Linked DNA regions of Tardiphaga sp. vice304. The protein of the gene in region 1 interacts with the protein of each later gene in a pairwise test. Links are inferred from orthologs where the notes say so. Each region holds a gene or a part of one and is shown on either strand. Other genes may lie near its edges.

Evidence for each region.
Region 2: the proteins of leuS (region 1) and ligA interact in binary tests that used the Escherichia coli proteins (3 or more experiments, as listed by UniProt). The link is inferred for Tardiphaga sp. vice304 from one-to-one orthologs.

What each region holds. Positions count from the first base shown.
Region 1 is NZ_CP041402.1:398,895-413,628, forward strand. The notes cover bases 5,796-9,017. They hold leuS (leucine--tRNA ligase), read left to right. Parts: upstream 5,796-6,171; coding sequence 6,172-8,817; downstream 8,818-9,017. Other genes in these bases: FNL56_RS01835 (sensor domain-containing diguanylate cyclase), read left to right, coding at 5,796-6,006; lptE (LPS assembly lipoprotein LptE), read left to right, coding at 8,804-9,017. Outside these bases: FNL56_RS01805 (TRAP transporter substrate-binding protein), read left to right, coding at 1-502; FNL56_RS01810 (dihydrodipicolinate synthase family protein), read left to right, coding at 571-1,497; FNL56_RS01815 (Crp/Fnr family transcriptional regulator), read right to left, coding at 1,499-1,948; FNL56_RS01820 (response regulator transcription factor), read right to left, coding at 2,017-2,703; FNL56_RS01825 (L,D-transpeptidase family protein), read left to right, coding at 2,903-3,472; FNL56_RS01830 (YggS family pyridoxal phosphate-dependent enzyme), read right to left, coding at 3,502-4,206; more of FNL56_RS01835, read left to right, coding at 4,306-5,795; more of lptE, read left to right, coding at 9,018-9,364; holA (DNA polymerase III subunit delta), read left to right, coding at 9,498-10,526; FNL56_RS01855 (ParB/RepB/Spo0J family partition protein), read right to left, coding at 10,666-11,553; FNL56_RS01860 (ParA family protein), read right to left, coding at 11,709-12,557; 16S rRNA (guanine(527)-N(7))-methyltransferase RsmG, read right to left, coding at 12,554-13,270; tRNA uridine-5-carboxymethylaminomethyl(34) synthesis enzyme MnmG, read right to left, coding at 13,510-14,734.
Region 2 is NZ_CP041402.1:2,240,692-2,255,183, forward strand. Bases 4,228-7,207 are described here. They hold ligA (NAD-dependent DNA ligase LigA), read left to right. Parts: upstream 4,228-4,630; coding sequence 4,631-6,784; downstream 6,785-7,207. Other genes in these bases: FNL56_RS10670 (GIY-YIG nuclease family protein), read left to right, coding at 4,275-4,559; FNL56_RS10680 (multidrug effflux MFS transporter), read right to left, coding at 6,954-7,207. Outside these bases: cell division protein FtsZ, read left to right, coding at 1-103; lpxC (UDP-3-O-acyl-N-acetylglucosamine deacetylase), read left to right, coding at 426-1,385; FNL56_RS10660 (outer membrane protein assembly factor BamD), read left to right, coding at 1,614-2,495; DNA repair protein RecN, read left to right, coding at 2,509-4,179; more of FNL56_RS10680, read right to left, coding at 7,208-8,174; FNL56_RS10685 (aminopeptidase P family protein), read right to left, coding at 8,246-10,087; FNL56_RS10690 (hypothetical protein), read left to right, coding at 10,276-10,455; FNL56_RS10695 (50S ribosomal protein L11 methyltransferase), read right to left, coding at 10,461-11,357; FNL56_RS10700 (phytoene desaturase family protein), read right to left, coding at 11,666-13,297; FNL56_RS10705 (fused MFS/spermidine synthase), read left to right, coding at 13,493-14,492. UniProt on the Escherichia coli protein: DNA ligase that catalyzes the formation of phosphodiester linkages between 5'-phosphoryl and 3'-hydroxyl groups in double-stranded DNA using NAD as a coenzyme and as the energy source for the reaction.

The DNA.
Region 1 (14,734 bases):
CCTCGCCGACATCAAGGGTATGAAGCTGCGCATCAACCCCACGCCGGTGTATCGCGACTTCTATTCGTCTCTGGGTGCTGCGCCGACGCCGATCCCGACGCCCGTCGTATTCGACGCAATGGCCAACGGCCAGGTCGACGGGCTCGAGGCCGATCTGGAGTTCTCCTGGAACCAGCGCTTCGACAAGGTATCGAAAGTGATCCTGCAGATGAACGCCGTCTTCATGCCGATGGCCGCGGTGGTTTCGGGCCGCGTATGGCAGGCGCTGCCCGCCGCCGACAAAGAGCTGATCACCAAGCTCGTGAAGCAGAATCTCGATGCGCAGATCGACGAGCTGGCCGGCAACGAGCCGAAGCTGATCGAGAACTTCAAGAACGCGCCGATCCCGATCCGCCAGGTCGCCACCGCCGATACCGAAGCCGTCATTGCCGAGTTCGACAAGATCTGGCTGCCGAAAGCGCCGGTGCTCGCCGAGCTGCGCAAGGTCGGCGCCACGCTCTGATATCACCGCCTGTCCCGTCTCACCCGGCGGAGCGCAGGCTCCGCCCGCGATTTTCTTTGGAGTCCTCAATGAGCCCGCGCATTTCCTGGGAAGGCGTCTTCCCCGCCGTCACCACGCAATTCCACGACGACCTGTCGCTTGATCTCGACTCCACCGCCAAGGTGATGGAGGGCCTGATCCGCGACGGCGTCTCCGGCCTGATCATCTGCGGCTCGGTCGGTGAAAACACTTCGCTGGAGCGTAAGGAGAAGATCGCCATCATGGAGACGGCGAAAGCGGTTTCGCGCGGCCGCGTGCCGGTCTTGTCGGGCATCGCGGAGTTCACCACCGCCTTCGCCGTCGAGACCGCGAAGGAAGCCGCCAAAGTGGGCATCGACGGCATCATGGTGATGCCGGCGCTGGTGTATTCGTCGAAGCCGTTCGAGACCGCCGCGCATTTTCGCGCGGTGGCGAGCGCCACCGACCTGCCGGTGATGCTCTACAACAATCCGCCGATCTACAAGAACGACGTCACGCCCGACATCCTCGCCACACTGGCCGATGTCGACACCGTGGTGTGCTTCAAGGATTCGTCCGGCGATACCCGGCGCTTCATCGACACCCGCAACATGGTCGGCGATCGCTTCGTCCTGTTCGCCGGCCTCGACGACGTCATCGTCGAGTCGGTGGCGATGGGCGCGGTGGGCTGGGTGTCCGGCATGTCGAATGCGTTTCCGCGCGAGGGCGAGACGCTGTTTCGCTTGGCGCGCGCCGGCCGCTTCAAGGAGCTGATGCCGCTGTACGAATGGTTCATGCCGCTGCTGCATCTCGACGCGCGGCCGGATCTCGTCCAGTGCATCAAGCTGTGCGAGCAGGTCATCGGCCGCGGCACCGCGCTGACCCGCCCGCCCCGCCTGGCGCTATTGCCGCACGAGAAGGCCGAGGTCGAGGCGATGATGGCCAAGGCGCTGGACAACCGCCCGGTGCTGCCGGATGTCGGGCTGAAGGCGGCGTGAGTTACAAACTCAGTTTCGAGCCCACCAGCATCACATCGCTCGCGAGCTGGCTGACGCGGGCGGCCATGTCGTCGCGCAGGCGGCGCGCGGCGGCGGGGTCGCTTTCGAGCACGCGCTGGAACACGCCGCGGGTAACGCGGATGACGCTGGAAAATTCCAGCGCCACCGCGCTCGATGGCCGCGGCATGGCGACCAGCAGAGCCAGTTCGCCGATCAGCGTGCCCGGGCCCGCGATCGTCTCATAATTGGTGCCGTCATCGAGGGTGACGCGAAACGAGCCGCGCTTGACGATATAGCCGCAATCGGAATCGTCCCCGGCGCGGAACAGGACCGCTCCGCGGGCGAATTCGAGTTGCTCGGAGCCGATCGCGAGCACGCGCAACGCCGTGTCGCCCAACAGGCGCATTGTCGGGACGCTCTCGAGCAGAGCAAGGTCATCATCGATCGACATGCAGGACCGTGAGAGCGGGACGCATCAACAAAGCCAACCACAGCGACGAATCGGCTTCTGGAATCGTATCACGGCACCAGCTTGTAGCCACCGGCTTCCGTAACCAGGATTTCCGGGTTGGCGGCATCGTTCTCGATCTTCTGGCGCAACCGGTAGATATGCGTCTCCAGCGTATGGGTGGTGACGCCGGAATTGTATCCCCAGACCTCCTGCAGCAGCGTCTCGCGCGAGACCGGCAATTGCCCGGCGCGGTACAGGAAGCGCAGGATCGCGGTCTCCTTCTCGGTCAGCCGCACCTTCTTGGCGTTGGCACCGGTCAGCATCTTGGAGCCGGGGCGGAAGCTGTAGGGGCCGACGGTGAACACCGCGTCCTCGCTGGCCTCGTGCTGGCGCAACTGGGCGCGGATCCTCGCCAGCAACACCGCAAAGCGGAACGGCTTGGCGATATAGTCATTGGCGCCGGATTCGAGACCTAAAATGGTGTCGGAATCGGTGTCGTGCCCGGTCAGCATGATGATCGGCGCCTTGAAGCCGGCCTTGCGCAAGCTGCGCACCACTTCGCGGCCATCGGTATCGGGCAGGCCGACATCCATCAACACCAGGTCCGGCGAATTGGCCTTGGCGGCCGAAGCGCCCTTGGCGCCGGTATCGACGGCGGAGGCCTCGAACTCTTCATGCAGCGACAATTGCTCGACCAGCGCCTCGCGCAAATCAGTATCGTCATCCACGATCAAGATCTTGCGGGCATTGGGCATTGCGACAATCCTTTGGGCGGCTGAGCGGTGGAAGCGTCCGACAAGCTGACCGTCAGTCAGAAATCATGACGAAGTTTGAAATCGCCGGATATCCTAGCGCATAACCGGCTGCATTCCCGAAGCAATGTCAGGGAACGCGCCGCGCCGGCGCAGATAGAACATTTGCGGTGAATAGAGCAATACGGACTCGGCGATTCGGATGGGAAGCCTTTTCATTTCAGACACTTATCGAACAACCTTACGTGACCGGCCGGTTTCGGCGATCCGCATTCGCGCGGCTGCCGGTAATCCGCGCCGCGGCTGGCTGATCGCGGAACATCTGGTGATACCGGTGGCGTTAGGGCGCGGCGGAATCAAGGCGAACAAACGCGAGGGCGACGGTGCCACCCCGCGCGGCATATTTCATCCGCTGCGGCTGTGGTGGCGCGCCGACCGGCACAGCCGGCCGCGAACGCGCCTGAAGGTCCGCGCCATCACGCCGGCGGACGGCTGGTGCGAAGACCCCGCCGACCGGCATTATAACCGCCCGGTCCGGCTGGCGGATCATTCCGCCGCCGACCGGCTACGCCGCGACGACCATCTTTATGATTTCATCATCGAAATCGACCAGAACACCCGACCGCGCATCGCCGGGCGTGGCAGCGCCGTGTTCCTGCACCTGGCGCGACCAGGATACGGCCCGACGGCCGGTTGTATCTCCATGAAGCGGTCGGCCATATTGCAACTATTGGCACGGATCGGGCCGCGGACTAGAATCTTAATAGGGTGACTTGAGATTGCAGGTAAGGTTTGACTGCCTTACCGTTTCCCGAAAATCGCCGACCCCACCCGCACATGCGTCGCGCCGAACTGGATTGCGATCGCGAAATCGGCGCTCATGCCCATCGACAGCCCTTTGAGGCCGTTGCGGGCGGCAATCCTGGCGGTCAGCGCGAAGTGCGGCGCCGGAGCGTCATCGACCGGCGGAATACACATCAGGCCGGCAATGGTCAGGCCATAACCGTCGCGGCAGCGGGCCAGAAACGCGTCCGCGTCGCTGGGGGCGATGCCGGCCTTCTGCGGCTCCTCGCCGGTGTTCAATTGCACGAACAGTTCCGGCGTCCGCTGCTGCGCCGCGATCTCCTTCGCCAGCGCCTCGCACAGGCTCGCCCGGTCCACCGAGTGGATCGCATCGAACAGAGCGACGGCTTCCTTCGCCTTGTTGGACTGCAAGGGCCCGATCAGATGCAGCGCAATTCCGGGTTGAGCCGCCTGCAGCGCCGGCCACTTGGACTTAGCCTCCTGGACGCGATTTTCGCCGAACACGCGCTGTCCCGCTTCGATCACCGGACGGATGGCATCGGCCTCGAAGGTCTTGGAAACCGCGATAAGTGTCACGGAAGACCTGTCCCGGCGTGCTTCATTGCAGGCGCGGAATACGTCGTACTCCACGGCGGAGAGTCCGTCGGTTGGTAAAGAACGCGTTAAGTCACCCGCGTTTTGCACTGCATTATTTTCAACCAAGGCGAGAACTTTCGGTGAGATCGGTCGAATTTTAGCTAATCCGGGAAAGGCTTTTTGACCCATTGGAGCTAGTTTTACCGTCGGGGCTAGGGGTCGAAGATGTCACGCATCGGGTTCAACCGCAACAAAGCGAAAATCAGGGAACTCTTCGGGATTCGCGCGCGGCTCGTGCTGCTGGCGTTGATCGTCGTGGGTCCGCTGATGGTGGAGCGGATCCGGTCTCTGGACGAGACGAGGTCCCGGCAGATTTCTGCTGCCGAAAAGGAATTTTCGAGCATCGCCCGGCATAGCGCCAATGCGCAGAGCGAGGTGGTTGCCTCCGTCGAGGCGGTGCTGAAGTCATCCGCCTACATCTATACGTCGGCAGCCCAGGTCAATCGTAGCTGCGCCATCATGCGCGCCAGCCTGCGCGGCGACATGCCCTGGATTCGCAGCCTGACAGTGGCAGGCAAGGACGGCACGGCTCGGTGCTCGACCTGGTCCGAAGCGGTCGAGCAAGGCCTGAACTTCAGCGACCGCTCCTATTTCCAGGAAGCGCTCGCCACCGGCGAATTCGTGGTCAGCGATTACCTTTTCAGCCGCATGACCCATCAGCCGACTGTGATGGCCGCCTATCTGGCGCCGGGCATCACCAGCGATGATGACGCCGTGATTTTGGCGGCGGTCAATCTCGACTGGATGTCGAAGATCATCGACAACCTCGGGGGCCGGCCCGGCATCACCGCGGTGCTGGTGGACCGGACCGGCATGGTGCTGGCCGCGCCGGCCGCTCAGGCCAGCCGGATCGGCAAGCCGATGGCGGACCCGTCGCTGCTGCCGCGGATTGCCGCGCAGATGGCGAATTCGCCTCAAAAATCCGGCTCGCTGTCGTTTACGGCCGACGACGGAACGCCGCGCTCGGTGTCCTTTGCGGCCCTCGCCGGTACTGGCGCGCAACTGATCGTCAGCATCGACGAAGCGCAAATCTCGGCAACGGCCGACCATGAAATCCGCACCGCCTATCTGCAGCTCGGACTGGTGTGCCTGTTCGTGCTGCTCGGCGCGCTCGTGGTGGCCGAGCGGCTGATCATGAAACCGATCGAGATGCTGGAAGTGACGGCGCAGTGTTTCGGCCGCGGCGACTGGTCGTCGCGGGTACCGCGCGATCAGCTGCCCGCGGAGTTCGCGCCGCTGGCGCGCGCTTTGTATGGCATGGCGGCCAAATTGCGCGGCCGCGAGCGCGAGCTGCGCGCCAGCAACGAACAGCTGACCGTGCTGGCCTCGATCGACATGCTGTCCGGCCTCGCCAACCGCCGCGGTTTCCAGGACCGGCTGGACCTGGAATGGCTCAAAGGTCAGCAGTCGGGCCACGGCCTGGCCCTCCTGATGATCGACGTCGATCACTTCAAACTGTTCAACGACACCTATGGCCATCCCGAAGGCGACGCCTGCCTGACGCAGCTCGGCGAGGCGCTGGCCGCGCTGGCGAGCGAGGTGACGGGCTTCGCCGGCCGCTATGGGGGCGAGGAGTTCTGCCTGCTACTGCCCGACGGCGATATGGGCCGCGCCATCCAGGTCGGCGAAATGGTTCGTACCGCGATCTGGAACCTCTCGGTCCCGCATGTCACCAGCGCGTTTCAGCAGGTCACCGTCAGCATCGGCGTGGCGTCGGCGACCCCGACCGAGTGCGATAGTCCGGTGGACCTGATCGAGGCCGCCGATGCCGCGCTCTACGCCGCCAAGCGCCGTGGCCGCAATACGGTAGTCCAGCATGGCTTCGTCCGCGCAATCGACACATCGACGGTGTCGCTGGCGGTGTGACGATCTGTAGCCCGGATGAAGCGCAGCGAAATCCGGGAACGGCGCGCCGGGATGGGCCGGCCCCGGATTGGCATCCGGGCTACCGTAGCCCCAAAGCATTGACCCCGCACGGTCTTCTATGGCCTAGTCCCCGGCCTTAAGCCCCGGAACAGACTGCCAAATCGCATGATCAACGAACGTTACAACGCCCGCGAAACCGAGCCGCGCTGGCAACGCCTGTGGGACGAGAAGGCGATCTTCGCCACCAAGAACGACGATCCCCGGCAGAAATACTACGTGCTCGAGATGTTCCCGTATCCGTCGGGCCGCATCCATATGGGCCACGTCCGCAACTACACGATGGGCGACGTGGTGGCGCGGACGATGCGCGCCAAGGGCTTCAACGTACTGCACCCGATGGGCTGGGACGCGTTCGGCATGCCGGCGGAAAACGCCGCGATGGCCAACAAGGTGCATCCCAAGGCGTGGACCTACGAGAACATTGCTTCGATGAAGAAGCAGCTCAAGTCGATGGGCCTGTCGCTCGACTGGGCGCGTGAATTCGCGACCTGCGACCCCGGCTACTACAAGCATCAGCAGCGCATGTTCATCGACTTTCTCGGTGCAGGCCTGGTCGAGCGCAAGCAGTCCAAGGTGAACTGGGACCCGGTCGATATGACCGTGTTGGCCAATGAGCAGGTGATCGACGGCCGCGGTTGGCGCTCCGGCGCCGAGGTCGAACAGCGCGAGCTGACGCAGTGGTTCTTCAAGATCAGCAAATATTCCGACGAGTTGTTGAGCGCGCTGGATGGGCTGGACCGCTGGCCCGACAAGGTCCGCACCATGCAGCGCAACTGGATCGGCAAGTCGGAAGGGCTGCGAGTACGCTTCGCTCTGAGCGAGGGGAAAGATCAGCTTCTCGGACTTATTTCAGCGAACGAGACCGTTAGCGTCGATATCTTTACTACGCGACCTGACACTCTGTTCGGCGCCAAATTCTTAGCGCTGTCGCCGGATCATCCGCTTGCGGAAGCGGCAGCAAAGATCAATCCGGCACTGAAAGATTTCATTGAAGATTGCCCCCACACCGGAACTGCGCAGGCTGCCATCGATACCGCCGAGAAGCAGGGATTTGACACTGGCATAAAAGCGCTGCACCCGTTCGATCCATCGTGGCAGTTACCCGTCTACGTCGCAAATTTCGTACTGATGGAATACGGCACCGGCGCCATCTTTGGATGCCCGGCTCATGACCAACGAGATTTGGACTTCGTTAACAAATACGGCCTCGGCAATACGCCAGTGGTTTGCCCCGAAGGCCTAGATCCGGAAACTTTCGTTGTCACCGACGTGGCGTATGACGGTGACGGTCGCATGATCAATTCGCGCTTCCTTGATGGCATGACGATTGCCGAGGCTAAGGAAGAGGTATCGACGCGGTTAGAGGCAGCTGTATTTGGCGACGCTCCAGTCGGTGAGCGCAAAGTAAATTTCCGCCTGCGCGACTGGGGCATCTCGCGGCAACGTTACTGGGGCTGCCCAATCCCGATCATCCATTGCGAAGTCTGCGGCGTCGTGCCGGTGCCGATCAAGAAACTACCGGTCGAACTGCCCGAGGACATCGAGTTCGATCGGCCCGGCAATCCGCTCGACCGCCACCCGACCTGGAAGCACGTCCCCTGCCCGCAATGCGGAGGCGCCGGGCGGCGCGAGACCGACACCATGGACACCTTCGTGGATTCGTCGTGGTACTTCTCGCGCTTCACCGATCCGTGGAATACCGAGGCGCCGACCACGCCCGACGTGGTCAACCGCATGATGCCGGTCGATCAGTATATCGGCGGCGTCGAACACGCGATCCTGCATCTCTTGTACAGCCGCTTCTTCACGCGCGCGATGAAGGCCACCGGCCACGTCGGCTTCGACGAACCGTTCGCCGGCATGTTCACCCAGGGCATGGTGGTGCACGAGACCTACAAGAAGCAGGACGGCACCTTCGCCTCGCCGGCCGAGATCAATATTGAGATCGGCGGCAATGGCCAACGCGCCACGCTGATTGCGACCGGTGAAAACATTGTCATCGGCCCTATCGAGAAAATGTCGAAGTCGAAGCGCAACACCGTCGATCCCGACGACATCATCGCCACCTACGGCGCCGATACCGCGCGCTGGTTCATGCTGTCGGATTCGCCGCCGGACCGCGACGTGATCTGGAGCGAGGAGCGCGTTCAGGGAGCCTCGCGATTCGTACAGCGGCTGTGGCGTCAGGTGAACGAATCAGCCGAGCACGGCAAATCCGCGCCCGCCGCCCGCCCGGCCGAATTCGGCGCGGACGCGCTGGCGATCCGCAAGGCGGCGCACGGCGCGCTCGACAAGGTCACGACCGAGATCGAGAAGCTGCATTTCAATGTCTGCCTGGCCCATATCCGCGAATTCTCCAATGCGCTGGGCGAGGCTTTGGCCCGCCTGGGCACGCCTGCCCCCGACACCTGCTGGGCGCTGCACGAGGCGGCGGTCATCCTTGTTCAACTGTTTTCCCCGATGATGCCGCATCTGGCCGAGGAATGCTGGGCCGTGCTGGCGCAGCCCGGCATGGTTTCGGAAGCGCGCTGGCCACAAATCGAGCCCGATTTGCTGGTTGAAGACACCGTGACCCTGCCGGTTCAGGTCAATGGCAAAAAGCGTGGCGAAGTCGTGGTGGCCCGCGATGCGTCGAATTCCGAAATTGAGGCTGCCGTTTTGGCCCTCGATACAGTAAAACAGGCTTTGGACGGCAAGCCCGTCCGCAAGCTGATTATCGTGCCGCAAAGGATCGTGAATGTCGTCGGCTAGCTTTGGGATCCGATCCCGCATCGTCGCCCGGTTCGCCATCGCAGCCACCCTGGCGGCGCTGACGGCCGGCTGCTTCCAGCCGATGTACGCCGAACGCAGCGATGGCGCGCCGGCGTTGCGCGACAAGCTGGCCACCGTGGAAGTCCCGCCGCTGACCTATCCCAATAATTCGCCGCAGGCCCGCGCCGGCGTCGCGATCCGCAACGCGCTGCAGTTCAAGCTGTATGGTTCGGCCACCGGCGTGCCTCCGCTGTACCGGCTGGTGCTGCGCTTCAACCCGAGCAAGACCTCGCTGATCGTCGATCCGACCACCCAGCTGCCAACCTCCGAGAATTACGGCATCGACGCCAATTACGCCCTGATCGAGATTGCGACCGGCAAGCAGGTCCTGACCGGCAATACCTTTGCCCGCGTGACCTACGACATTCCCGGCTACCAGCGTTTCGCCCGGGCTCGCGCCTTCCGCGACGCCGAGGACCGCGCCGCGGTGGAAATCGCCGACAACATCAATACCCGGCTGGCGTCGTTCTTCTTCGCCGGGACGTGATCGCCCCAAGTCGTAGGGTGGGCAAGGGCGCAGTTGCGCCGTGCCCACCCTCGTTGCGTGGTGGTGGACACGCCCCGTCGCGCTTCGCGCGATCGTGGCTTTGCCCACCCTACAAGTCCCACGGATCCTGCTGATGGTCGCGCTGCGCGGTAAAGAGATCGATTCCTTTCTCGCCCGGCCCGATCCGGCGCGGCCGATCATCCTTTTGTACGGCGCCGATGCAGGCCTGGTGCGCGAGCGCGCCGATGCGCTGGTGAAATCCGCCGTCGATGATCCCAACGATCCGTTCTCGATGGTACGGATGGACGGCGACGAGCTCGCCGCCGAACCCTCACGACTGGTGGAGGAGGCAATGACGGTGCCGCTGTTCGGCGGCCGTCGCGCGATCCGCGTCCGCGCGGGATCGAAGAGTTTTGCCAGCGCCGTCGATGTGCTCGCCGACTCCCCGCTGAAGGATTGCCGCATCATCATCGAGGCCGGCGAATTGCGCCCGGAATCGCCGCTGCGAAAAGCCTGCGAGAAGGCGAGGACCGCGGTGGCGATCGCCTGCTATCCCGACACCGAACGCGATCTGGCCAAGCTGATCGACGACGAATTGCGCGCCTCGAACCTGCGCATCGCGCAGGACGCCCGCGCCTCATTGATGGCGCTGCTCGGCGGCGACCGCCAGGCCTCGCGCAACGAGCTGCGCAAGCTGACACTGTACGCCCACGGCACCGTCGAGGTGACGCTCGACGACGTGATGGCCGTGGTCGCGGATGCCTCCGAACTGAAGATCGATCCGATCGTCGACGGCGCCTTCGCCGGCAATCCGGCCGCGGTCGAAGTCGAGTTCAACAAGGCGATGATCGCCGGGACCTATCCGGGCGTGATCCTGATGGCCGCACAGCGCCAGGCCGCGCTGCTGCACAAGGCCAGCCTGTCGATGGAGCAAGGCGCCTCAGCCTCGGCGGCGGTGGAGAGCGGATTTCCGCGGCTGCATTTTTCCAGGAAGAACACCGTCGAAGCGGCGCTGCGCAATTTCTCGCAGGCACGGCTCTTGGCGGTGATCGAGCAGCTCGCCGTTGCCTCCCTCGACGTGCGCAAGCAGAACGTGCTCGGCGCGGTCATCGCGCAACGCGCGCTGATGGCGATCGCGGTGAATGCGCGACGGCGGGCATGATTGGTCCGTAGCCCGGATGAGCGAAGCGATATCCGGGACCGGCCGAGTTAACTGAAACGCCATCCCCGGATGTCGCCGCCGCCATCGCTGCGAACGACGGCGTCAGCTCATCCGGGCTGCGCGCTAGTTGTGTAACGAACTACAAATCCAGCTCCAGTTTCTTGATGATCTCATCTAACTGGTCGAGGTCGCGGTACTTGATCTGCACCACGCCGCCGGGATCGCGGTGCTCGACCGACACCTTCAGGCCGAGCGCGTCGCTGACGCGCTTCTCCAGCGCAACCGTATCGGCATCCTTGGCCGCCTTGCCCGGCGTCGTGCGCGGCTTCTGCGGTGCGCGTTCCGGCACGCCCTCTTCATGCGCCAGCGCTTCGGTCTGGCGAACATTGAGGCCTTCCGCGATGATGCGCTTCGCCGCGGCGGAGGGATCCGGCAGGCTGATCAGCGCGCGGGCATGGCCGTTCGACAATTGGCCGGACGAGATCAGGGTCTGCACGTCTTCCGGCAGCTTGGTCAGCCGCATCATGTTGGCGACGTGGCTGCGGCTCTTGCCGACGGTTTTGGCGATCTCTTCCTGGCTGCGTTTAAAAGCGGTGGCGAGCGCGTGATAGCCCTGCGCCTCCTCGATCGCGTTGAGGTCCTCGCGCTGCACGTTCTCGATGATCGCGATTTCCATCGCGTCGGAATCCGAGACCTCGATCGGCACGATCGGCACTTCATGCAGGCCGGCGATCTGCGAGGCCCGCCAGCGGCGCTCGCCGGCGATGATCTCGAAACGGTCCTGCACGCCTTTCACGGCGCGCACCACGATCGGCTGGATCACGCCGTGCTGCTTGATCGAGGCGGCGAGCTCGCCGAGCTCGGCATCGGAAAAGCTGCGCCGCGGATTGTGCGGATTGGCTTTCAGGAATTCGATCGGCACCTTGCGCTGCGCGCGCGGCCGATCGACATGCGAGGCTTCGCCGCCGACATCGCCGATCAGGCTGGCGAGCCCCCGGCCCAAACGCGAACGTGCTTCATCGGCCATGGCCAGCTCCCTTGGACTCACTGCGATACTCCGCGTTGGATACGTGAACTCGGTTACTCGTAGGGTGGGCAAAGGCGCACTTGCGCCGTGTCCACCAATTCGTGTGGTGCGTGAGAGCGGTGGGCACACTTCGCTTTGGCCACCCTACTCCGCGCTCAAATCGCGGTGCGCAGCTCGCGCTCGCGCTGGATCACTTCGGTCGCGAGCTTGAGATAGGCTTCACTGCCCAGACACTTCAGATCGTAGACCAGCACCGGCTTGCCGTGGCTTGGCGCTTCCGAGATCCGCACGTTGCGCGGGATCATGGTATCGTAGACCTTCTTGCCCATGAACTGGCGGACATCCGCGACTACCTGGTTCGACAAATTGTTGCGCGAGTCGAACATCGTCAGCACGATGCCGTGGATGGTCAGGGTCGGGTTCAGCGCCGAGCGCACCTGCTCCACCGTCTGCAGCAATTGCGACAGGCCTTCGAGCGCGAAGAACTCGCATTGCAGCGGCACCAGGATCGCATGCGACGCAGCCATCGCATTGACGGTCAGCAGGTTGAGCGACGGCGGGCAGTCGATCAGAACATAGGTGTAGTCCTCTCCGGCCGCCGCATCGCGGTTGAGTGCGGCGATCGCATCGCGCAGCCGGTAGGCGCGATCGCGGGTCGAGCCCAGTTCGAGTTCGAGGCCGGACAGATCCATTGTCGAGGGCGCGATATGCAGCCGCGGCACCGCCGTCGGGACCACCGCCTCGCGCAACGCGACTTCGCCGATCAGCACGTCATAGGTCGAGCAACTGCGGTCGCGGCGATCGATACCGAGCCCGGTCGAGGCGTTGCCCTGCGGATCGAGATCGACGATCAGGACACGTTCGCCGATCGCGGCCAGCGCCGTGCCGAGATTGATCGCCGTCGTTGTCTTGCCGACACCGCCCTTCTGGTTCGCCAGCGCGAGAATGCGCGGATGCCCGGCTGATGCGTTAATTTCTTGATAATGTTCATCAATAACGGTCATTGGGCGGTGCCATGGGTTGAACCAGCGGATGCTGGAGCGGACGGGTGCTTCCGTTCGACGGAGTCGAGTTCGACAATCCAGCCTTGTCCGCCGGTAAGGCTGGCATGAAGGCGCGGCATAATATTCCAATATCTAGTAGCTTCGGTCAATTCGGCATCTACATCTTGACCCTTGAGGAACAGGGCCTTGGTGCCCTTGTTCATCAAGGGTTCCGCATAACCGATGAGTTGGTGTAGCGGAGCGACCGCGCGGGCAGTGATGCAATCGACGCCTTGCGGAAAACTGTCCACGTTATCCCCAATGTCGGCTAAATGAATGGTGCCGGGGGCTTGCGTCACCCGTAGCGCTTCGCGCAGGAACGCCGCCTTTTTGGCGTTGCGCTCGACGAGGTGAACATGCCCGCCTTCGACATCGCCCATCGCGCAAGCCAAAACCACTCCGGGAAACCCGCCGCCACTGCCAAAATCGAGCCAGATCTTCGCGGATGGCGCGAGGCTCAACAGTTGCAGCGAATCAGAGATATGCCGCGTCCAGAGGTTGGGCAAGGTGGAGGGCGAGATCAGATTGGTCTTGGACTGCCACTGCACGAACAAATCGACATAGCGATCCAGCCGGGCCTCTGTTTCACGTGAAACAGGCGTGAGTTTCAGCGCAGCAGCCTTGTCGGCATCGAGCCGGGGCGCCGGAGCGGGTTTTTGCGAGCGTTGGGCCATGTGAGTCTGCTGATGAGGGAAGCGCAGTCTTACGCTTACGCAGAGAATCTATCCACGACTTTGCGCACTTTCTGACGCAACTGAGCGTGCGACGCTCTGTCTTTACCGCCGTCATTGCGAGGAGCGACGCGACGCGGCAATCCAGAGGCTTCATCCACCAAAGAGCTGGATTGCTTCGTCGCAAGGTCTCCTCGCAAAGACGAGGAGAGGCCGGATGTTTTACACAAAACGTCCGCTTGTCAGACGCCCAAAGCCAAAGGCCGCTTGCGTTGTTCGCGGCGCAAATAAGCCGCCAAAATCGCCAGCGCGGCCGGAGTCATGCCGTCGAGCCGACCCGCCTGCCCCACCGTGCGCGGGCGCGCCTTCTCAAGCCTGGCGCGGGCTTCATTGGACAGGCCGGGCACGAGCGCATAGTCGATATCGGTCAGCAGCAGCCCCTCGTCGCGGCGGAAGGATTCGACGTCGGCGGTCTGGCGCTTGAGATAGACATCGTATTTGGCATCGATTTCCAGATGCACCGCGATCGCGGGATCGATCGCCGATAGCTCCGGCCAGATCGCGCGGATCCTGCTCCAGTCAATATCCGGATAGGACAGCAGCTCGAACGCCGTGCGGCGCTGGCCATCATGGTTCAGCGCCAAACCATGCTTGCCGGCCTCGTTCGGCGTGATCGTCAAGCCTTGCGCCATAGCCTTGCCGGACGCCAGCGCCGCCATTTTGACGATGTGGCGGGTCATGCGGGCCGAGCCGACACAGCCGAGCGCGATGCCCATGTCGGTCAGGCGCTGGTCGGCATTGTCGGCACGGAGCGTCAACCTATACTCGGCGCGCGAGGTGAACATCCGGTACGGCTCGGTGATCCCCCGCGTCACGAGATCGTCGATCATCACACCGAGATAGCCGTCGGCGCGGTCGAACACGACGGGTTCCGCGCCGCTGGCGACCCGCGCCGCGTTAAGGCCTGCGACGAGGCCCTGCGCGGCGGCCTCTTCATAGCCGGTCGTGCCGTTGATCTGGCCGGCCAGGAACAGGCCCGGTATCCGCTTGGCCTGTAGGGTCGGATCGAGTTCTCGGGGGTCGACGTGATCATATTCGATCGCATAGCCCGGCCGAACCATCCGGGTTCGCTCCAGCCCGGGGATGGTGGCGAGGATGGCGAGCTGCACCTCTTCCGGCAGCGAGGTCGAAATCCCATTGGGATAGACCGTCGAGTCGTCCAGGCCTTCCGGCTCAAGGAAGATCTGGTGGCCGTCGCGGTCGCCGAAGCGGACGATCTTGTCCTCGATCGAGGGGCAATAGCGCGGGCCGGAGCTCTTGATCTGGCCGGAATACATCGGGGAGCGGTGCACGTTGGCGCGGATCACGTCGTGCGTCGCCGGCATCGTGCGGGTAATGCCGCATTCGATCTGCCGCACGGTGATGCGATCGGTCATCACCGAGAACGGCTCCGGCGGGTTATCGCCG
Region 2 (14,492 bases), 1.8 Mb from region 1 along the record:
GCAGGGTCTGGATCAGCATGGCCGCCCCGCACCTGTGGCCCCCGCGCCACAGGGCGACGACCATCTTGATATCCCGGCCTTCCTGCGCCGCCAGACCAACTGAGCTTTGTTACAATCATGACGACGACAAAGGCCCCGGCAGCGATGCCGGGGCCTTTGTCTTTGCTGCGCTGCCGCATCAAACTCTTTGTTAAGTATCTGAATTTAAAACATTAATCAGGTATTTGCGATTTCGCGTGGATTTGAAACATGCGGAAACGATGGCAAAGTCGGTCAACGCTTGGCTCGAATGCGGCGGACGTTGGGTAACAATCAGTAAAAAAGCGTGAGTTGGCGCACTTTGTGGCAGCCGGTATGGTTGCCGCGACTCGGGGAATTCAGAAACGCCGGTCGGCAGATCTGAGTGAGTCGCAGGTGGGGTTAGAATGAAATTCAGTCGTCAAACAACGCTTTGGTCGCAAGCCACCGTCACGGGTGTCGGCGTCCATTCCGGTTTGCCCGTCAGTCTGACCCTGTCCCCCGCGCCTGTCGATGCAGGCTTTATTTTTGTCCGTACCGGCCTCGATGGTCCGGACCGCGAAATCACCGCGAACGCCAAATCCGTCACCGCCACTGCCTTCGCCACCGTGCTCGGCGATCGCGAAGGTCCGCTGGTTTCCACCGCCGAACACGTTCTCGCCGCCTTGCGCGGCATGGGCGTCGATAACGCCACCATCGAAGTCGATGGCCCGGAAGTGCCGATCATGGACGGCTCCGCCGCCCCCTTCGTCGCCGCCATCGACCAGGCCGGCATCGTCGAGCAGGCCGCCCGCCGCCGCTTCATCCAGGTGCTCAAGCCGGTGCAGGTCGCGATCGGCGATTCGTTCGGCGAAATTCGCCCTCATGCAGCGGGCTTCCGCGCCGAAGTCGAAATCGATTTCGCCAATCCCATCATCGGCCGCCAGAACTACATCCTCGACCTCAACCCGCAGAGCTTCCGCCGCGACATCGCGCGTGCCCGCACCTTCGGCTGCATGAACGATGTCACCCGCCTGTGGAGCGCCGGTTTCGCGCTCGGCGCCTCGTTCGACAATTCGGTGGTCTTCGACGACGACCGCCTGCTCAACACCGAAGGCCTGCGCTTCACCGACGAATGCGTCCGCCACAAGGTGCTGGACGTGGTCGGCGATCTCGCACTGGCCGGCCTGCCGCTGCTGGGCGCCTACCGTTCGGTCCGCGGCGGCCACAAGCTCAACAACGCGGTTCTGATGGCGTTGATGGCCGATCGCTCGGCCTGGAAGATCGTCGAAGCCGACCAGGTCGCAGCCCGCCGTCCGCGCGCCGAGGTTGCCGGCGGCATGCTCGGCGGCATGATCGCCCCGGCCTTCGGCCCCGACGTTTCCTGACACGCTTGCCCGGACGTCTTGGCGTCCCGACACCTCCGGTAACTATAACCCGCTGTATTGCCGCCATCTTCGCCTTAATCCCGGCGAAAAGGCTGCGTATCCGGTTGGTTAACGGAATTTATCAGGCTAAACAGGCGCGCGGTCTTGGCAGCTACGGGCACGTAGCCGGCTAGTCCGCATTTCAGCGTTGAACGCGCAGGCACCGCATACAGGCGTCAGGTCTCATCTATGTCGACACAGCGTATCCCGCTCGAATCGCGCAGCTCCTTCCGCCGGCTGGTGTTGGCCTTGGGCCTCATCGGCTTCGCCGTTCCGCTCAGCGGCTGCGGCACCGGCGCGCTGTGGGACAAGTTTGCGTCCAAGGACGAGACCTTCGTCGAGGAGCCCGCCGACAAGCTCTATAATGAGGGCCTTTACCTCATGAACCAGAGCAAGGATCCGAAGGCCGCGGCGAAGAAGTTCGAGGAAGTCGATCGCCAGCATCCCTATTCCGACTGGGCCCGCAAATCGCTGTTGATGTCGTCCTACGCAGCCTATGAAGCGGGCGACTACGACACCGCGATCGGGTCGGCGACGCGCTACGTCACGCTGCATCCCGGCAGCCAGGACGCCGCTTACGCGCAATATCTGATCGCCGCCTCGCATTACGACCAGATCCCCGACATTTCCCGCGATCAGGGCCGCACCGAAAAGGCGATGGCCGCGCTCGAGGAAGTGGTGCGCAAATATCCGACCTCGGAATACGCCACCTCCGCCAAGAAGAAGCTGGAAGGCGCCCGTGACCAGCTGGCCGGCAAGGAAATGTCGGTCGGCCGCTATTACGCGGACAAGCGCGACTACACCGCCGCCATCAACCGCTTCAAGACCGTCGTGACGCAGTACCAGACCACCCGCCACGTCGAGGAAGCCCTCATGCGCCTTACCGAGGCCTATATGGCGATCGGCATCGTCGGCGAGGCGCAGACCGCCGCCGCCGTGCTTGGCCACAACTTTCCTGACAGCAAGTGGTACAAAGACGCCTATAATCTTGTAAAGTCCGGCGGTCTCGAGCCGAGCGAGAACAAGGGGTCTTACCTGAGCAAGGCCTTCAAGCGATTTGGCCTCGGTTAGGAACTAGACCCCCATGCTGGCCCGTCTTTCGATCCGTGACATCGTCCTGATCGAACGGCTCGATATCGAGTTTGCCCGCGGTTTGGCGGTGCTGACCGGCGAGACCGGCGCAGGTAAATCCATTCTTCTCGATGCTTTCGCGCTGGCGCTGGGTGGCCGCGGCGATGCCGGGCTCGTCCGCCACGGCGTCGAACAGGGCCAGGTCACGGCGGTGTTCGACCTCGCGAAGGGCCACCCCGCGCTGGCGATTCTCGCCGCCAACGGCTTTGAAGACACCGGCGAGATGATCCTGCGCCGCGTGCAGCTTGCCGACGGCCGTACCCGCGCCTTCATCAACGACCAGTCCGCCTCGGTGCAGACGCTGAAATCGGTCGGCGCAGCCTTGGTCGAGATCCACGGCCAGCACGACGAGCGCGCTTTGGTCGACGCCGCCACGCACCGCCGGCTGCTCGATGCCTTCGCCGGCCTGGACAAGGACGTGCTTTCTCTCGAATCGCTCTGGGAGGCCCGCAAGGCCGCCTACGCAACGCTGGAGGCGCACCGCGCCAACATGGAGCGCGCTGCCCGCGACGCCGACTATCTGCGCCATGCCGCGGACGAGCTGAAGAAGCTGAAGCCCAAGGACGGCGAGGAGACCCAGCTTGCGGATCGTCGCACCGGCATGATGCAGGGCGAGAAGATCGCCGCCGACCTGCGCGAGGCGCAGGACGCCGTCTCCGGCCACCATTCGCCGATATCGACGCTGGCCGCCGCGGTACGCCGGCTGGAGCGCCGCGCCGGATCGTCGCCCGCTCTGGTCGAGCCCGCCGTGAAGGCGATCGACGTCGCCATCAACGCGCTGGAGGAGGCCGACCAGCACCTCACCGCAGCCCTGATCGCCGCCGACTTCGATCCCTCCGAGCTGGAGCGCATCGAGGAGCGGCTGTTCGCGCTGCGCGCCGCGGCGCGCAAATATTCGACGCCGGTGGATGGCCTGGCCGCGCTGGCCGCAAAGTTCATAGCGGACGTCGCGACCATCGATGCCGGCGCCGGGCAGTTGCAGGGGCTGGAGACCGCCGCTGCCACTGCCGATGGCAAGTACAGCGCCGCGGCCGCCAAGCTGTCGGCATCTCGCACCAAGGCGGCCGAGAAGCTCAACAAGGCGGTCAGCGCCGAATTGGCGCCGCTCAAGCTGGAGCGCGCCAAATTCATGACCCAGGTCGAGACGGACGCGAAGAACCCGGGGCCGCAGGGTATCGACCGCGTCGAGTTCTGGGTGCAGACCAACCCCGGCACACGTGCCGGCCCAATGATGAAGGTCGCCTCCGGCGGCGAGCTGTCGCGCTTCCTGCTGGCGCTGAAAGTGGTGCTGTCCGACAAGGGCTCCGCACCCACGCTCGTGTTCGACGAGATCGACACCGGCGTCGGCGGTGCGGTGGCCGACGCCATCGGCGCGCGGCTGGCGCGCTTGGCCGGCAAGGTCCAGGTGATGGCGGTGACGCATGCGCCGCAGGTCGCGGCGCGTGCCGACCAGCATCTGCTGATTTCCAAGGACGCGCTGGACAAGGGCAAGCGCGTCGCCACCAGCGTCAACACGCTGGCCGCCGACCCCCGCCGCGAGGAAATCGCCCGCATGCTGGCGGGGGCAGAGATCACGGCGGAAGCCAGAGCCGCCGCCGACCGGCTGCTCAAGGGCGCGGCTTAAGCCAAAAACCGTCATTCCGGGGCGCGAGCGCGCCAGCGCGAGCGAACCCGGAATCCCGTTGTGTTTTGCGCCGTTCCGCCGAACACTCTGCCGTCATGCCGTATTACGTCTACATGCTGGCATCTAAGAAGAACGGTGTGCTGTACATCGGCGTCACCAACGATCTCGTTCGCCGCGTCTATGAGCACCGGACGCATGCGGTCAAAAGCTTCACTTCGCGATACAATGTCGACTCGCTGGTCTGGTTCGAGATCTACGACGATCCGCTGACTGCGATCACCCGTGAGAAGGAACTCAAGAAGTGGCGACGCGCGTGGAAGGTCGCGCTGATCGAGGCCGGCAATCCCGAGTGGCATGATTTGTATGCCTCGATCGTGTAAGAGCAATCATGATGGGATTCCGGGTTCGCGCGCGCAAAATGCGCACGCGCCCCGGAATGACGAGTGTGAGAATGGCCAAGACAGCAGCGAAGAATTCCCCCGACCTCGCCACCCTCACCAAGGCCAAAGCCAAGGTCGAGTTGATGCGGCTGTCGCTCGAGATGGAGGGACATAACGTCGCCTACTATCAGAACGACGCGCCGAAAATATCGGATGCCGACTACGATACGCTGCGCCGCCGCGTCGAGGCGATCGAGCAGAAATTTCCCGATCTGGTCAGCGGCGCCTCGCCGACGCAGACGGTGGGAGCCGCTCCCTCGCGCGCCTTTGCCAAGTTGCAGCATGCGGTGCCGATGCTGTCGCTCGGCAATGCGTTCAGCGACGAGGAGGTCGCCGAATTCGTCGCGCGCATCCAGCGCTTCCTCAAGCTCGACGAGGTGCCTGCCATCGTCGCCGAGCCGAAGATCGACGGGCTGTCGCTGTCGCTGCGCTATGAGCACGGCGAACTGGTGCGCGCCGCCACCCGTGGCGACGGGTTCACGGGCGAAGACGTCACCGCCAACGTCCGCACCATCGACGACGTTCCGAACAAGTTGCATGGCAAGAATCATCCCGCCGCCTGCGAATTGCGCGGCGAGGTCTACATGCTGAAGAGCGATTTTCTCGCGCTGAACGCGCGCCAGGTCGAGGCGGGTGAAGACCCGTTCGCTAATCCCAGAAATTCCGCCGCCGGCTCGCTGCGGCAGAAAGACGTCTCGGTCACCGCCTCCCGGCCGCTGAAATTCTTCGCCTATGCCTGGGGCGAGATGTCGGACTATCCCATCGACGAGCCGACGCAGTGGGGCATGCTTGACTGGCTGAAGCAGGCCGGCTTCACCGTCAATCCGGAGATCACGCAATGCGCCAGCGTCGAGGACGCACTGGCGTTCTATCGCCGGATCGGCGAGCAGCGCGCGTCGCTGCCCTATGACATCGACGGCGTGGTCTACAAGGTGGACCGTATCGACTGGCAGGCGCGACTGGGCTTTGCCGGCCGCGCGCCGCGCTGGGCCATCGCGCATAAATTCGCGGCGGAGCAGGCGACCACCATCCTCGACAAGATCGACATCCAGGTCGGCCGCACCGGCGCGCTGACGCCGGTGGCGCGGCTGCAGGCGGTGACGGTCGGCGGCGTCGTGGTGCAGAACGCCACGCTGCACAATGAGGACTACATCAAGGGCGTCGGCAATGACGGCCAGCCGGTGCACGACGGCATCGACATCCGCGAGGGCGACACGGTCGTGATCCAGCGCGCCGGCGACGTGATCCCGCAGGTGGTCAGCGTGGTGCTAACGATGCGGCCGACAGAGTCGAAGCCTTATGAATTTCCCAAGACCTGTCCGGCCTGCGGCAGCCACGCCATCCGAGAGAACGGCGAGGTCGTCACGCGCTGCACCGGCGCGCTGATCTGTCCGGCGCAGGCGGTCGAACGGCTGAAGCATTTCGTCTCGCGGCTGGCTTTCGACATCGACGGGCTCGGCGACAAGCAGATCCAGGAATTCTATGACGACGGCCTGATCATGCATCCGGTCGACATCTTCACGCTGCAGAAGCGCGATGAGCGTTCCTCGAAGAAGATCATCGACCGCGAAGGCTTTGGTGAAGTCTCGGTACGCAATCTGTTTTCCGCTATCGACAACAGGCGCAAGATCGAGCTCAATCGGTTGATCTTCGCGCTCGGCATCCGCCACATCGGCGAGGGCAACGCGAAGCTGCTGGCGAAGCATTACGGCAGTTTTGCCGCGTTCCGCGACGCGATGCTGGCCGCCGCGGCCGGGCAGACCGCCGAGGGCAACAATTCGGAGGCCTGGCAGGACCTCAACAATATCGGCGGCGTCGGCGAGATCGTCGCGGACGCGGTGGTCGAGTTCTTCGCCGAGACGCGCAATGTCAAGGCGCTCGGCGAACTGCTCGACGAAATCGAGGTGCTAGATGTCGAGCAGGCGAAGAGCGACACAGCGATCGCCGGCAAGATCGTCGTGTTCACGGGATCGCTGACCAAATTCACCCGCGACGAGGCCAAGGCCCGCGCCGAACGGCTCGGCGCCAAGGTCGCCGGCTCGGTGTCGAAGAAGACGGATTATGTAGTCGCCGGCGAAGATGCCGGCTCGAAGCTGAAGAAGGCGACGGAGCTGGGTGTTACGGTGCTGACCGAAGACGAGTGGCTGAAGCTGATCGAGGGATAATGTTTGCTTCCTTCCCTCTCCCCTTGTGGGAGAGGGAAGGATCGAACCGCGAAGCGGTTCGAGACGGGTGAGGGGTCGCCGCAAGCTCCGAGCCTGGTAACCCCTCATCCGTCACGGCCTGCGGCCGTGCCACCTTCTCCCACAAGGGGAGAAGGAAGACACCGCGTTGCTACAACAGCCCCGTCTCTTCGCCCTCCGCCTTCTCTATCATCGCTGCCGTCGCGACCTTTCCGTTGCGCGGGATCAGGAAGAACATCGACGCGGCGCAGCCGAGCGACAGCACGACGAGCGAGATGTTGAGCGGGATCGCGGTCTGGAAATGGCCGCCGAGCCAGGCGCCGAACTGCGAGCACAGCGCGCCCAGCCCCATCTGCAGGAAGCCCATCATGCCTGACGCCGAGCCGGCGGCCTGCGGCCGGATGCTGAGCGCGCCGGCGGCGGCGTTCGACATCACGAAGGCATTGCCGAACATCACGATCATATGCGTGAGAAACAGCCAGGCCGGCTGCTGGTTCAGACCGGTGAGACCCCAGACGACGTTGAGCAGCGCGCCGACGAGCTGCAAAGCGAGGCCGAACCAGATCAGCTGCTCGATCGAGCGGCGCGGCGCCAGTCGCACGCAGAACAAATTGCCGACCAGATAGGCGAAGCCCGAGGTGACGAACCACGCGCCGTATTCGGCGCCGCTGCGGCCCATCTGGTTGACCACCACATAGGGGCCGCCGCCGGCGAAGGTGAAGATGATCCAGGAGGCGATGACGTAGCACAGGAGATAGCCGACGAAGCTGCGGCTGTTGCCCAGCACCTTGAGGTCGGCGACGAAGCCGCCGCCGGCGACGCGCTCGCTGAAGCGACGGGTCTCCGGCAGCGCCACGGCGATGGCAAGCGTGATGACGATCGACACCGCGGTGATCACATAGAAGATCGAGCGCCAGCCGAAGCCGATCTCCAGCAGGCCGCCGGCCAGCGGGCTCAGCATCTGGGCGATCATCATCACCGCGATGACCAGGCTGATCATCGCGCCGACGCGGTGGCGCGGATAGAGGTCGCGGATGATGGCGCGGCTCATCACCATGCCGGTGGCGCCGCCGAGCGCCTGGAAAAAGCGTGCGGCGATCAGCTGCGGCAGCGTCTCGGCGAATACGCCGCCGATGCCGGCGATCACCATCAGGCAGAGCCCGGCAAGCAGCACCGGCCGCCTCCCGAAACGGTCCGACAGCGGCCCCATGATCAGCTGCGAGAACGCCAGCCCGACCATGAACAGCGACACCGTCATCTGCGCGATGGAGATGTCGCTGCCGAAGGTGCGCGCCAGCACCGGTAGCGCCGGCACCAGCATGTAGAGCGAGATCGGCGCGATGCCGGTCATCGCCACCAGCAACAGCAGCATCACGCGGGATGTCGAAGGGTCGATGGGGTCGGTCGTCGTCGCGGGCGTCGTGCCGTTCACATCGAGCTTTCTTATTTTTGTGGCTGATCCAGCGGTTCGGTGGCGGCGTGCAGCCAGACCCGCGTCGGCTCGTCGTCGAGCAACGGCATCACCTCGCGGCGAACGCGGGCGTGATAGTCGTTGATCCACTTCAGCTCACGCAGGCTGATGCGGCCGGCATTGATCAGCCGGCGATCGATCGGCGCCAGTGTCAGCGTTTCGAACTGGTTCATCGGCTGCTCGGCGCCGTCGATATCGGCCGCCACCACGAGCTCCAGATTTTCGATGCGGATGCCGAAGCCGTCTGCCTTGTAGTAGCCGGGCTCGTTCGAGAGGATCATGCCGCGCTTCAAGGGCGTGGTGCCGACTTTCGAAATCCGCGCCGGGCCTTCATGGACCGACAAATAGCTGCCGACGCCGTGGCCGGTGCCGTGCGCGAAGTCGAGCCCGGCATGCCACAGGAACTGGCGCGCCAGCGTATCGAGTTGCGCGCCGGAGGTGCCATCGGGAAACGCCGCGCGGGCAATCGCGATATGACCGCGCAGCACGCGGGTGAAACGATCGCGCATCTCCTCGGTCGGCTCGCCGATCGCGATGGTGCGGGTGACGTCGGTGGTGCCGTCTTCGTATTGCGCGCCGGAATCGATCAGCAGCAGGTCGCCAGGCGCGATGCGGCGGTTGGTCTTGCGGGTGACGCGGTAATGCACGATGGCGCCGTTCGGCCCGGTGCCGGCGATGGTCGGGAACGAGACGTCCTTCAGAGCGCCGGTGTCGCGGCGGAAGGTCTCCAGCGCCTCGACGGTATCGATCTCGAACAATCCGCCCTTCGGCGCCTCGCGGTCGATCCAGGCGAGGAAGCGCGCCAGCGCCACGGCGTCGCGGCGGTGCGCGGTCTGCGTGCCCTTGATCTCCACCGCGTTCTTGACGGCCTTGAGCAGCGCCACCGGATCATTGCCGCGCACCGGCCTGCCGCCGCTCGCGGTGATCAGCCGGCTCAGCGCGTCCGCCGCGGTGGCATTGTCGAGCGCGATCGATGCGCCGGCCGCCGCGAGTTCCGTCAAGGCGGCGGCAAGCGCGTCGGGCTCCTGCACCTCGGCGCAGGCCTCGAGATGCGCGCGTGCGCTATTGGAGAGCTTGCGGTGATCGATGAAGATCGTCGGCCGGCCGTCCTTCGGCACCAGCGCGTAGGACAGCGGCAGCGGCGTGTGGGAGACATCGGCGCCGCGAATGTTGAAGGTCCAGGCCACCGCATGTGAATCCGACAGCACCAGCGCATCGACCTTGAGTCTGGCGATCTCGGCGCGGATCCGGACCAGCTTGTCGGCCTCCGACTCGCCGGCAAATTCCAGCGCATGCACCGATACGGCGCCGAGCGGCGGCGACGGGCGTTCGCCCCACACCGCATCGAGCGGGTTGTGGTCGACGGCGACCAGTTCGGCGCCGGCTTTGGCGCAGGCCGCGGCCAGCCGTTCGGCTGCCGCAGAAGTGTGCAGCCACGGATCAAAACCAAGGCGGTCGCCGGCCTTCAGATGCTCGCCGAGCCATTGTTCCGGGGGCGGTTCGATCAGCGGCTCGACACGCCAGGCCCGCAGGTCGATCTGTTTGGCGGCCTGCAGCGTGTAGCGGCCGTCGACGAACACCGCGGCCTCGTGCGCCAGCGCGATCGCCAGACCGGCCGAGCCGGTGAAGCCGGTGAGCCAGGCCAAGCGCTCCTCGGACGGCGGTACATATTCGTTCTGCTGCTGGTCCGCGCGGGGAATCACGAATCCGGTCAGCCCGGCGCGCAGCAGTTCCTCGCGAAACGCCGCCAGCCGCGCGGTCAGCGCGACGCCGCTTTCGGGCTCTTCAAAGGTCTGGAAAACGGCCTCGAACATGATGCGTTACCTTAAGTGGGCACAATCGTGGCGGCAATCGAAGGGCAGGGTTGCGCCAGTCTGGCATAGATCGTGCTTGCATTATTTCAAGCACAAGTCGTCGCATGGAACATTTGCACCGCAGCGTCCGTTGTCGGTGTGACAATGCTCCAACGAGAGTGTTTCAACTCAACGAAGAGGGGATACACATGCCTGCTTTTACGTTCGAGAAAATTGCCCCGCCGGTCCGGCGCGGTCCTCTGCCACCGATCGAAACCAAACAGCGCGGCGTCATCGTTCAGGTGCTCGGGCGATTCGTCGAAGCGCGCATCCAGCGCGCCGAGCGCATCGACAGCGCAGACCATACCGACAAGCCGCTTCCGAAGTAACGCAGCTATCCCGCGCGCCGCATCAAGAGGCTGCTCCAGCCCTCGATCTGCTGGTGCCGCAGCAGCACGATGTCGCGCGCGCGGTAGGCGGCGATCACGCTCATCGCCTGGTGCGGCAGCAGGCCGGATAGGATGATATGCGCCCGCGGCGCCAGATGCGCGGCCATCTGCGTCGCCATCTGCCGCAGCGGGTTGGCCAGAATGTTCGCCAGCACCAGATCGAACGGTGCGCGTTCGCCGAAAGCGGGCGAGGCGAAGCCGGTGGCGCAGACCGATTCCACGAGATTACCGACGCCGTTCAACCGCGCGTTCTCGCGCGCCACCAGCGCCGACACCGGATCGATGTCGGTCGCCAGCACCCGGCGCTTCAGCGCCTTGGCGGCGGCAATCGCCAGCACGCCGGTGCCGGAGCCGAGATCCAGCACCCGTTTCGGCGTCGCCGAGCGCAGCACGTGATCTAGAAACAGCAGGCAGCCGCGGGTGGTCCCGTGATGCCCGGTGCCGAACGCCAGCGCCGCCTCTATCTCGATGCCGAGCTTGTTCGGCGGCACGCGGTCGCGGTCGTGCTGGCCGTGAACGATGAAGCGCCCGGCATAGACCGGCGCCAGCCCCTGCAGGCTCTCGGCCACCCAGTCCTTGGCATCGACCGTGTCGAACAGAATGGAGCGCGCGACGTCGGCGTCGGCGGCCAGTGCCACGAGATCGCGGATCGCGTCCTCGTGCGGCGGCTCGGCGAAATGCACGCTGATATCCCAGCGCCCGTCCGGCCGCTCGAACGCGGCGATGGCCGCCTGGCCGTCGTCAAAGCTCTCATTGAGCAGATCGACGACCCGCTTTGCGGCGGCCTCGGTGCCGATCGCAAAGGTGGCGCGGGTGGTGGCGGGGGTGATGATGGCGGTCATGTCAGTCCGGGCGGTCGTTGAAGGGTGTTCATCCACACGCCATCCAGGGCGTGGGCACAGATCTCTACCCGGCTTATGCCATGCTTATGCACCGGCTTGTGCAGGGATTTTGCACCGGTCCTGCACAGCGTTGCGCACCGGTTGTCCACCGGCTTTTCCACAAGGTGGCCCACAGCTGTCATTCCGGGGCGCGAGCGCACCAGCGCGAGCGAGCCCGGAACCTCGAGATGGGACGATGAACATGTCGGGATTCCGGGATGCATCGGCCGGCTACGCCGTCCGCTGCATCCCGGAATGACAGCAAAATTTCAGCAGCAGCCCGGCAATCCCCGGTCGAACAGCGCGCGGTGATCGCGCAGGATGGCTTTCGCGGCGTTGTGGCCGGGGGCGCCGGTGACGCCGCCGCCGGGGTGGGCGCCGGAGCCGCAATGGTACAGGCCGCGCAGCGGCCCGCGGTAATCGGCGAAGCCGAGCATCGGGCGTGCCGAGAACAGCTGGTTGAGGCTGAGCGCGCCGTGGAAGATGTCGCCGCCGAGCAGGCCGAAATCGCGTTCCAGATCCAGCGGCGTCAGGATCTGGCGGCCGAGCACGCTCTGCGCAAAGCCCGGCGCGTAATTGTCCACGGTGGCGATCATCAGGTCGGCGACCTCGTCGCGATGCGTATCCCACGACGCGCCGTCCGGCAGTACCGGCGCGACGTGCTGGCAGAACAGGCTGGCGACATGCTGGCCGGGCGGGCATAGCGTGCGGTCGAGCGTGGACGGGATCAGCATCTCGACCACCGGCTGGCGGCTCCAGCCGTGCTGCTTCGCGTCCAGCCAGGCGCGGTCCATGTAGCCGAGGCTCGGCGCCAGGATGATGCCAGCGGTGAGATGGTCGCCGGTGCCGGGCAAAGCGGTGAAGGAGGGCAGGGCGGCGAGTGCCACGTTCATGCGAAAGGTGCCGGAGCCGTTGCGCCACTTGCCGATGCGATCGCGGAACGGTTTTGCCAGCGCGCCTTCCGGCATCAACTGCGTGTACAGCAGCTTCGGATTGACGTTGGAGGCGACATATTTCGCGCGCAGGCTCTCGCCATTGTCGAGGATGACGCCGACCACGCGGTCGCCCTCGACCAGCACCTCGCGCACGCCGTTGTCGAGTTCAATCTCAACGCCATGCGACCGCGCCGCGGCCGCCATCGCCTGCGTGATCGCACCCATGCCGCCGATGGCGTGGCCCCAGACGCCCTTCTTGCCGTTCACCTCGCCAAAGGCGTGGTGCAGCATCACGTAAGCGGAGCCGGCGGCATATGGGCTGGCGTAGTTGCCAACGATGGCGTCGAAACCGAACAGCGCCTTGATCAGATCGCTCTCGAAAATGTCGTCGAGCATCTCGCCGGCCGACGCCGTGAACAGGTCGAGCAGCAGGCGCTGCTGATCCATCGAAAGCGCGCGCAGCAATTTGGCCGTGCCGAGCGCGTTGATGGCCTCCGAGATACCGTTCAGCCCGAAACCCTGCACCAGGTTCGGTGGCGCGCGCAGCACGAATTGCCGCAGCACGTCGGCGATCCGCTCCAGTTCGAGCGTGAAGGCATCGAGCCTTCCGGCGTCGCGCGGGCTGAGCTTTTCCAGCGAGGCCCGCGTGCGGCCCTCGCCGGTCAGCAGGAAGCTGCCGTCCGGCGCCGGCAGGAGATTCTGCGCCTTGCGTTCGACGATTCTTAGCCCGTGCTTGCGCAATTCGAGATCGGCGATGATTTTGGGATTGAGCAGGCTGACTGTGTAGGCCGCGACCGAATTGCGGAACCCGGGATGAAACTCCTGCGTCACCGCAGCGCCGCCGACGACATGGCGGCGCTCGACCACCTTCACGCGCAGCCCGGCCATGCCGAGATAGGCCGCACAGGTCAGGCCGTTATGGCCGGCGCCGATGATCAGGACGTCGATGTCGGAGGCGTCAGACATGTCGCTGGCATTTCATCCAAGGTTCATCGGGCGGTCTTATCAGAGAGGCCAGCGTCCCGCACTAGGCTATCACGAGTTCGGTTCCTCACCGCCCCGCATTGCCCGCCGCGGTCAGCTATGCTCCATTCCGGCGCCGGCGCGCGATCTGCCGGATACCGAAGCCTCGGCGCCCGCCGACTCCAAGCCGGAGCTTTCATGACGTCGCTGCCCGCTGCCCGCCATCGCCTGCTGCTGATCGTCTATACCGCCGCCATCTTCACCAGCGCGCTGCTGCTGTTCTCGGTGCAGCCGCTGTTCACCAAGATGGTGCTGCCGCGGCTCGGCGGCTCGCCGGCGGTGTGGTCGGTGGCGATGGTGTTCTTCCAGTCGCTGCTGCTCGGTGGCTACGCCTATGCGCACTATCTGATGCAGCTGCGCAGCCGGGTGATCCCGGTGGTGATCCATCTCGTGCTGCTGGTCATAGCTTTGCTGACGCTGCCGCTGTCAATCGCGTCGAGCTGGGGCGATCCGCCGGCCTCGGGCTATGCGTTCTGGCTGCTCGGCCTGTTCACGGTATCGATCGGCCTGCCGTTCTTCGCGCTCGCCGCCAACAACCCGCTGCTGCAGGCGTGGTTCGTGCGTACCGGCCATCCGCAGGGCCATGATCCGTATTTCCTCTATGCCTCCTCCAATATCGGCAGTTTCCTGGCGCTGCTGACCTATCCGGTGCTGCTGGAGCCGATGTTCTCGCTGCGCACGCAGAACCTGATCTGGACCGCCGGCTACGGCCTGCTGATCCTGCTGATCGCCGGCTGCGGCATGCTGCTGTTGAAATCGCCCGTCTATGTGATGCCGGTGCCGGCCGAAGGCGAGAGCGAGGCGCCAGCGCCGTCGTGGGCGCTGCGGGCGCGCTGGATCTTCCTCGCCGCGGTGCCGTCGGGCCTGTTGATCGCCGTCACCGCGCACATCTCGACCGACATCGCGTCGGCGCCCTTGCTGTGGGTGATGCCGCTGTCGCTTTATCTGCTCACCTGGGTGCTGGTGTTCCAGTCGCGGCCGCTGCTGCCGCACTGGCTGATGCTGGTGGCGCAGCCGGTGGCGATTGCGGTGGTGATCGTGCTGCTGGCGATCGGCGGCGAGCAGAACCTGCTGCTGACGCTCGGCGGCAGTCTGCTGTGCTTCTTCGTCATCGCGATGGCCTGCCACGGCGAGCTCG